DNA from 2 places in the Mesorhizobium sp. B4-1-1 genome. Region 1 is predicted to be linked to the other one. Evidence: riboswitches for the same ligand, from Rfam matches in the RefSeq annotation. Region 1 holds a riboswitch; the other holds the start of a gene.

What was found. A riboswitch is a leader RNA that binds a small molecule or an ion and turns the genes downstream of it on or off. The one in region 1 is predicted to bind thiamine pyrophosphate.
Region 2: linked by a shared signal. The riboswitch ahead of FJW10_RS13900 (YkoF family thiamine/hydroxymethylpyrimidine-binding protein) and the one ahead of thiB (thiamine ABC transporter substrate binding subunit) in region 1 are both predicted to bind thiamine pyrophosphate.

What each region holds. Positions count from the first base shown of each region.
Region 1 covers NZ_VFTH01000017.1:96,736-101,166, reverse strand. The annotation lists gene thiP (thiamine/thiamine pyrophosphate ABC transporter permease) at 1-884, opposite strand, end outside; gene thiB (thiamine ABC transporter substrate binding subunit) at 1,109-2,119, opposite strand; TPP riboswitch at 2,162-2,267, opposite strand; gene FJW10_RS22355 (thiamine diphosphokinase) at 2,405-3,049, shown strand; gene FJW10_RS22350 (ABC-F family ATP-binding cassette domain-containing protein) at 3,060-4,431, shown strand, end outside.
Region 2 covers NZ_VFTH01000008.1:147,250-151,680, reverse strand. The annotation lists gene FJW10_RS13910 (ABC transporter ATP-binding protein) at 1-524, opposite strand, end outside; gene FJW10_RS13905 (ABC transporter permease) at 521-1,288, opposite strand; gene FJW10_RS13900 (YkoF family thiamine/hydroxymethylpyrimidine-binding protein) at 1,437-2,045, opposite strand; TPP riboswitch at 2,036-2,148, opposite strand; gene FJW10_RS13895 (hypothetical protein) at 2,442-2,639, shown strand; gene FJW10_RS13890 (hypothetical protein) at 2,792-3,001, shown strand; gene FJW10_RS13885 (porin) at 3,008-3,508, opposite strand; gene FJW10_RS13880 (porin) at 3,528-4,028, opposite strand; gene FJW10_RS13875 (DUF2934 domain-containing protein) at 4,389-4,431, opposite strand, start outside.

The DNA.
Region 1 (4,431 bases):
GCGATGAGGCCGGCGTTCAGCACGCTTTCGGTCCGTCCCGCCGAAAGGTAGCGGCGTGGCGCCACCGGCAGATTGGCATCGCCGACCGTGTTGGCGCCGAGCCGCGTGAGCGCGACGACCACGACGAAGGTGAGCGCGATCTGCAGCAGCGTCAGCACCACGGCGCGCGCGGGATCGAAATCGAAGCGCAGCGCTTGGTAGATGGCGACCTCCAGCGTCGTCGCGGCCGGACCGCCGCCCAGCGTCAGCACGATGGTGAAGGAGGTTATGCAGAGCATGAAGACCAGCCCGGCGATCCCCGGCAGGGCCGCGCGCAGCACCGGCCATTCGATCAGCCGGAAAGCCGGCCGCGCGCCCATGCCGAGCTGACTCGCCAGCCGCCACTGGTCGGCGGGAACCGTGCCCAGCGCCTCAAGGAAGAGGCGCGTGGCCAGGGGCAAGTTGAAGAACACATGCGCGACAAGGATGCCGGAGAGGCCGTAGATCCCCGGCCAATCCCCGCCGCCAAGCCTGGCGAAAGCGCCGGCAAAGTACCCGGCGCGACCATAGAGCGCCAATATGCCGAGCGCGGCGACGATCGCCGGCAAGGCCAGCGGCACGGTGAACAATTGCAGGATCAAGCGACGCCCGGGAAAGGTCGGATGTCTCGACAAAGCGCGCGCGACCAGCAGCGCCGGCGCGACCGACAGCAGCGTCGACAGCAGCGCCTGCCACAGCGTGAAGCGGGCGACGCGCGAGAGATAACTGTCGAAGGCGGCGGCAGCGCCGGAGAGATCCTGCGCGCCCTCGAGGACGAGGCCGGCGAAGGCGCCGCCAATGAGCACGGCGATCGCCGCCAGCGCGACGACGCCGGCGGTGATGCGGGAGTCACGCGCCGAGTGCACGCTGCGCCATTTGAGTTCGAGCTAACGAGCGCCGGGTCGCTTCGCGCCCCGCTCTGGCCTGCCGGCCATCTCCCCCTCTAGGGGGGAGATTAGCAGCTTCGACGCCCCGCTTAGTCCTGCAGCGTTGGAGATTGGCGAAAGTTGGCGTGACAGCCAATCTCCCCCCTTGAGGGGGAGATGTCGGGCAAGACAGAGAGGAGGGCCTTGGCGCAAGCATCGCAGCCCTACTTGCTCATCACCGCCAGCCACTCATCCACCCACGCCTTGCGGTTGGCAGCCACTTCCTGCGGGCTGAACAGCAAGGTCTTGGTCGGCTTGACCAGCTTGTCGAAGGCCGGGTTGAGCGGCTTGTCGGTCTTGCCGGCGGGGAACATCCAGTTGGTCTCCGGAATGACGTCCTGGAATTTCGGTCCGGTCATGAAGGCGATGAACTTCTGCGCCAGCGGGTTCTTCGCGCCGGTGGTGGTGATGCCGGCAACCTCGATCTGCAGGTACTCGCCCTCTTCGAAGGAGGCTGCCTGGTAGCGCTCGGTGTTCTCGGCCACCATGTGATAGGCCGGCGAGGTGGTGTAGGAGAGCACCATCGGCGCCTCGCCCTTGGTGAACAGGCCATAGGCCTCGCTCCAGCCCGGCGTCACCGTCAGCACCTTCGGCTTGAGCTTGGCCCAGGCCTCCGGCGCCTTGTCGCCATACACGGACTTCACCCACAAAAGCAGGCCGAGGCCGGGCGTCGAGGTGCGCGGATCCTGGATGACGATCTTGTCCGTGCCGGCGCCCTCGACCAGGTCCTTGAGGCTTTTCGGCGGTGTCTTCAGCTTTTCGGTATCGTAGACGACAGCGAAATAGCCGTAATCGAACGGCACGAACGTGTCGTCCTTCCAGCCGCCAGGCACATTGATGCCGGCGACTTCCCCATGCGGCGCAAACAGGCCGCTCGCCTTGGCATCCGCCGTCAGGTTGGTGTCGAGGCCGAGCACGATATCGGCCTTGATGCCGGCGCCTTCGAGCTTGACGCGGTTGAGCAGGGCGACGCCGTCCGCAACCGAGACGAATTCGAGATCGCAGCCGCATTCGGCCTCGAACTCCTTCTTGACGGCCGGGCCGGGACCCCAGTCGGCGGTGAAGCTCTCATAGGTATAGACGGTGAGCTTGTCCTTTGCCTCTGCAGGCGCGACGCCCGCCAGAAGCGAGACAAGACCGGTTGCGAGAATGAGATTGGACAGCATTGCGCGCATCGGCGCCTCCTTCGTTCGCGTTAAAGGAATTGAGGCGTCGGATCGTCCGAAACGTCTAATCCCTCCGCCGGTACAAACCGGATCAGGTTCAGCGGGTTGGCTTGATCGCCTCTCAGCCGGATCACGTCCGGCACCCCGTTAGAGCGTTTCGACAGATAGGCCCCGCCGAAGCGGCGCGCAAGCGGAAGTTTGCCGGGCAGCTAATGTTCGCGGCAACAGGCGCGCAAGCGAAGCGCGGGCCGTCCGGCTTCCGTTTCGCTTGGAGGGCTGGTAAGGGCCACGGCCATGGGCACATTCACCATCCTGCTTGGCGGCGAGCTTGTCCGCACACCTCGGCTCGAACGCCAGATCGAAGGTTCGCGCGTCATCGCCGCCGATGCCGGCATCGGCCATGCCCGCATGCTTGGACTGGTGCCGGAGCTGTGGGTCGGCGATTTCGACTCGGTGCCTGCCAATCTGTCGGATGATCTCGCCACCGTTCCGCGAAAAATCTTCCCGGCCGAGAAGGACATGACCGATGGCGAACTCGCCATAGCGGAAGCGCTCCAGCGCGGCGCCACCAGCCTGGTGCTGGCCGGCGCCTTCGGCGGCAAGCGCGCCGATCATGCCTTCCTGCATCTGGCGCTGGCCGTGCGGCTGGCCGAGGCTGGCACCACCGTGCTGCTGACCAGCGGCGCGCAGGAAGGCGTTCCCATCCTGCCTGGCAAGGCCAGCTTCGACTATGACGACGGCACCTTGTTTTCGGTGCTCGGCTTCTCCGAGCTCGCCGGCCTGACGGTGACCGGCGCGAAATGGCCGCTCGACCGCGTCGAGGTGGCGTTCGGCTCCTCGCTCACTATATCAAACGAGGTCAAAGGGCAGTTCGGCATCGCGCTGGAGCGCGGCCGGGCGCTGCTTCTGGCCCACCCCTATCCTCTTCCAGAAAGCTGACATTCCAGACATGGCGCCGCCACTCCTCAATCTCGACGGCATTAAACTGACCTTCGGCGGCACCCCGCTGCTCGACGGCGCGGCGCTCAGCGCATCCGCAGGCGAGAAGATCGCGCTGGTCGGCCGCAACGGCTCCGGCAAGTCGACGCTGCTCAAGATCGCCGCCGGCATGATCGAGCCGCAGGACGGCGAGGTGTTTCGCCAGCCTTCGGCGACCGTCCGCTATCTGCCGCAGATGCCTGACATGGACGGCTTCGCCGACGTGCGCGCCTATGTCGAGGCCGGCCTCGGCCCGGCCGACGATCCGCATCGCGCCACCTATCTGATGGAGCATCTCGGCCTGACCGGCGAGGAGCGTCCGAACGATCTTTCCGGTGGCGAGGCGCGCCGCGCCGCGCTTGCCCGCGTCATGGCGCCGGAGCCCGATATCCTCCTGCTCGACGAGCCGACCAACCATCTCGACCTGTCGGTCATCGAATGGCTGGAAGAGGAACTCGCCCGCACCTCGTCGGCGGTGATCCTGATCTCGCACGACCGCCGCTTTCTCGAGCGCGTCACGCGCGCCACCGTCTGGCTCGACCGCGGCCAGACGCGACGACTGGACAAGGGCTTTGCCCATTTCGAGGAATGGCGCGACCAGGTGCTGGAAGAGGAAGAGCGCGAGCAGCACAAGCTCGGCCGCCAGATCGTGCGCGAGGAGCACTGGCTGCGCTATGGCGTGACCGCCCGGCGAAAGCGCAACATGCGCCGCCTCGGCGAGTTGCAGGCCATGCGCCAGCGCCACCGCGGCCATCGAGGCGCCGAGGGCATTGCCACCATGGTGGCCAGCGACGCCGCCGAATCCGGCAAGCTGGTGATCGAGGCCAAGGGCATCGACAAGAGCTTCGGCGAGCTCACCGTGGTCAAGGGTTTCTCGACCCGCATCCAGCGTGGCGACCGCGTCGGCCTGGTTGGCCCGAACGGCGCCGGCAAGACGACATTGTTGAAGATGCTGACCGGCGAGCTGGCGCCGGATGCCGGCACCGTGCGGCTCGGCGTCAATCTGGAGATCGCGACGCTCGACCAAAAGCGCGAGGCCGTCGACCCGCAGGAGACGCTGGCGCATTACCTCACCGACGGGCGCGGTGAGAACCTTGTTGTCAATGGCGAGCAGCGCCATGTCGTCTCCTACATGAAGGATTTCCTGTTCAAGCCGGAGCAGGCGCGCACGCCGGTGCGCGAGCTTTCCGGCGGCGAGCGCGCGCGCCTGCTTCTGGCCCGCGTGCTGGCGCGGCCGGCGAACCTCCTGGTGCTCGATGAGCCGACCAACGATCTCGACATGGAGACGCTCGAACTGCTGCAGGAACTGGTCGCCGGTTTTGCCGGAACCGTGATCCTGGTCA
Region 2 (4,431 bases), on a different contig from region 1:
CGCCACATCGTCTCCAGCCAGCGCTGCATGGCCGCGCGGGTGAGCGCATCGAGCGCGCCGAACGGCTCGTCAAGCAAGAGCATGTCGCGCTGCTGCACCACGGTGCGCAGGAGCGCGGCGCGCTGGCGCATGCCGCCGGACAGTTCGGCCGGCCAGGCGCGCTCGAAGCCGGCAAGGCCGAATTCGGCGAACAACGGCGCCACGCGCTCGCGCGCCGCGCGCCGCTTCATGCCCTGCACTTCGAGCCCCAGCGCCGCATTGTCGATAACGCGCCGCCACGGCATCAGCGCGTCGCGCTGCGGCATGAAGGCGAAGCGGGCGCCATCGAGCGGCGCGCCGTCGAAGCGCATCTCGCCCTCGCCCCGGATCGCGCCGGTGAGCAGTTGGAACAATGTCGACTTGCCGGCGCCGGAAGGACCGAGGATCGAGACGAACTCGCCCGCGCCGACATGGAGGGAGACGCCGGCCAGCACCTCGAGCGCGCCGAAGTTCTTTCGCACGTCGCGGAGCTCGAGCCGGGTCATGGCCGGCCTGCGGCGGAAGGATCGGATTTGCCGTCCGCGCGTTCCCAGGGCATGGCGAGACGCTGGACGAGCACGGCAAGGCCGAACAGCGCCAGCGTCAGCGCCGAGCTGACCGCGACGGCGGCAAGCACCAGGTCGGGGCGGAAATTGTTCTTGGCGCTGAGCATGTAGATGCCGAGCCCCTTCGCGGCGCCCGCATATTCGGCGAAGATGGCGCCCACCACGGCATAAGTGATGGAGATGCGCAGTCCGGCGAAGAAATAGGGCAGCGCCGACGGCAGCCGCGCCAGCCAAAAGATGCGCCAGCGCCCTGCTCCCATGGCGGCGAGCATCTGGCTGATCTCCTTGGCCGTGGCGGCATAGCCTTCGACCAGCGCCACCATCATCGGGAAGAAGGTGACCAGCGCCACGAGCAGGATTTTTGGCAGCAGCCCGAAGCCGAACCAAAGCACCACCAGCGGCGCGATCGCCACCAGCGGCAAGGTCTGGCTGGCGATCAGCAGCGGGAACAGCGCCCGGCGCAACGGGGCCAGGAAGTCGACCAACGCCGAGAGGATGAAGGCGGCAACGAGCGAGCAGGCAAAGCCCGCCAGCGTCGCGCGGATCGTGGGCAGCGTGTTGTCGGCAAGTGCCGAGCGGTTCTCCCAAGCCTGCGCCAGCACGCGCGAGGGCGCGGGGAGCACGGTGGATGCGATGCCGCCGAGGCGGACGTAGAGCTCCCAGGCGATGAGGAGAAGAGCCAAAGCGATGGCGGCGGGGAAGATCCTGGCGAAGACAGAAGCAAGGGCTGATCTCCCCCGCAAGGGGGGAGATTGGACGGCATCCCGGCTTTCGCCAATCTCGGAAGGCTCTTCTTGCGGCGTAGAACCGAACAAAACAGCCACGACATCTACCTCGGCAGCGCTACGCGGCTCAAACCGCGGTCGGACTGTTCGCCGAAATCGTTATGTCGAGCGTCACGTGGCCCGCGCCGGGGCCGAAGCGGCAGAAGGCTTCCGCGAGCGTGGCGAACACCGCGCCGGCGTCGCCGCGCAGCCTGGTGCAGAAATTCTTTGAGCGGTCGAAGACGCCGGAGTTTTTCAGGAAGTCGATGCAACCATAGATCTCGTCCATGTGGTCGCCGGTGCCCATCACATAGAGCGAGAATTGCGCCGCCACCGGCTGGTCGGTCGAGGGCGTCGCCTCGACGGCGCGGAGCGCGGCACGCTTGCGCTCCTCGAGCGGAATCGCCGGGCCGCCTATCTCGTCCGAGCGGCAGATCGGATCGTCCGGCTCGCCGGGACAGCCGCGCGAGACCGCCGCCGACAGCACGCAGTGCTTGCCGCTCTTCGCCGCCGCGACGAACAGGTCGCGCATGGCGGGAAATAGCACTTCGGGCGGCCCGACCAGCAGCGTCGAGATATCGTCGGTCTCGATCCTCAGCCTGTCGCGGTAAGGGTCGAGCGCGCCCAACGCGCCAAGGATGACGCCGACGAAATCGTCAGCCATGGGATAAAGGGAAATCTGTGCGCCGGAAAACATGGCCCGCCTCGCTCCGCTGGTATTATCCAGATCAGCTTTAGGGTCCGGAGGCTTGCCGCCGCCATCTCAGCCCCGACCGTACGGAGCACCCCTGTGGATCGCCGCGTTAAAGCACTGTTCGAGCGAATGGGAAAGCGGTTTTTTGCGAGGCCAATCGAACCAGGGGCCCCATCTCCCTTAGGGAGATGCCGGGTTATAAGATTTTTCGCAGATTTCTTATAACCGCGGTATCGTAACCGCAGTGTCGTTCAAATTGTACGAATCCGGCTTGATTGTTTTTCGTACATAAAGTACGATATTTCCCTTCCTTTGAGGGGACTTGCTTGAATACCGCGAACCATGGCGCTTTCGCCAACCTCTCCCGCCCTTTGTTCTCGCCACTGCCGTTTGCCGAGCGTGAACGCCTCGCCGGCGCTTGGCGCATGGCCAGCCAGGACATCGCTGGTGCATGGCCGCGCCTATGTCGAGGCCTGCGCCGCCTGGCTCTCGGAGACGGTGGCGCGGTATCTGCGCAATCTCAGGCTGATCAGCGAATGCGAAAGCGCGATGATCGCGGCAGGCGTGCGGTTTGCCCGGTCGAGCGATGCGTGGTGAGGCAGGCAGCTCCCCCTACAACCCTTGGGCCGCCCGTCGAAAAATGCATCGTTTCATACAATTGGAAATTGGTGGACGCGGCTGAGCGGCGGGTGGTTAAATTCGTCTCAGGCGAAGGAGGGTAAAGCCGCGTACCAGGGAGGAATTCGTTGATGGACCAGCGTATCGACATCGGCATACAGCCCGACGACCAGCCTTACGAAGTCACGTCATTCGCCAGAAAGCATGGCCTGACGATCCCCGTCGCGGACGCGGTGCTTTTCGCCAAGGGACCGTCGCCGTCGCGGACCGCCTGCGATACGGCGGCGCTGGCCCTCATTTGCGCGGTCGCGCAATACGCCGGAAAGCAAGGGAGACGGTAGCCTCCCCTACCAGCTGAACTGCAGCCCCACATTGCCGCCGACCTGGCTGCCGGCGAAGGCAATGCCGAGCGTGCTGGTCAGCCGGCCGCCATGGTCGAAGCCCTCGCTCAGCACCGCGGCGCCCGTGATGCCGAAGGCATTGGCATAGCCGGCATTGCCCCAGTTGACGCGCACGCCGAAATGCTCGCCCTGGACGAGATCGGGCGCTGCGAGCGCGGCCGAGATCGAGGCGTTCTCAAAGGCGCGCGTGATGCGGTTGTCGATGTCATCGACGTGGGCCGCGAGCGCCGTCTTACCGACCTCGGTCATCTCGCCGCCGTTGCCGTCGTCGACCTGCTTCTTGGTCACGCCAGTCTGGGCGTTGATGCAGGTGTCCGTGCCCGGGCTATAGTAGTAATTGGCCCCATAGGCGGAGCAGATCTTGACATATGCGACCGCCGCCTGGGATGGCGCCGCAAGGAGCGTTGCCGCGCCGAGGATCGCCGGCGCAAGAAGATATCTGAACATTGATTGCCCCCGGTCGCGCTTACCAGGTGAACTGCAGGCCGGCATTGCCGCCGACCGTCTTGCCGGAGAAGGCGACGCCCGCGGCGCCGGCCAGCCGACCGTTGCCGCCAGGCATTAAGCCCTCGCCAAGAACCGCTGCGCCGGTGACACCCATGGCATTGGACTGACCGGCATTGCCCCAGTTGACGCGCACGCCGAAATGCTCGCCCTGCACCAGGTCTGGGCCGGCCAGCGCCGAGGCCACCGACGCACCCTCGAAGGCACGCTGGACGCGGCGGTCAATGTCGTCAACCTTGCTCGCCAACGCCGTCTTGCCGTCGACCACACCCTCCTCCGTCACGCTGCGCGTCTCGCCCGTGTTGGCATTGATACAGGTGGCGGTGCCGGGACTGTAATAGTATTGCGCGCCATACGCCGTGCACGCCCTGACGTACTCGACCGGCGCCGCCTGGCAAGGCGCAGAGAGACCGCCCGCCACAGCTAGAAACGCAAATGAAATGACACGGTTGATACCCCGCATGCCCTGATCCCCGAAGTTGCATGTTGAGAGAAAGCCTCGCATGAAAAAGGCGCATGCGGGCGCGCGGAGTCAACTGCGCCTTCCACTCAATGCCTGACTTTTACTGGGAGCACTTCATCTATTGAACACAGGTTGCAGCCAAGGCACAGCAAATATTTCAACCTGATCAGTAATTCCCTGATGATTGGAGCTGTGGCTTATTAACACTCTCAAGCGATGCCAAGCGATCTGCTCGGCAGGCTCGCCGACATGGACGCGCGGCTGGCGCAGACCGCGGCTTTGCAAGTCGCCGTCGCGCCGCCGGTGGGTCAACATGCGGCAGACGGTCTGACGACCGCCCGTAATCCCGTTAGGACGCGATCAGCCCTTGGCTTTCGACTTGGGTGACGCCTTGGGGGCCTTG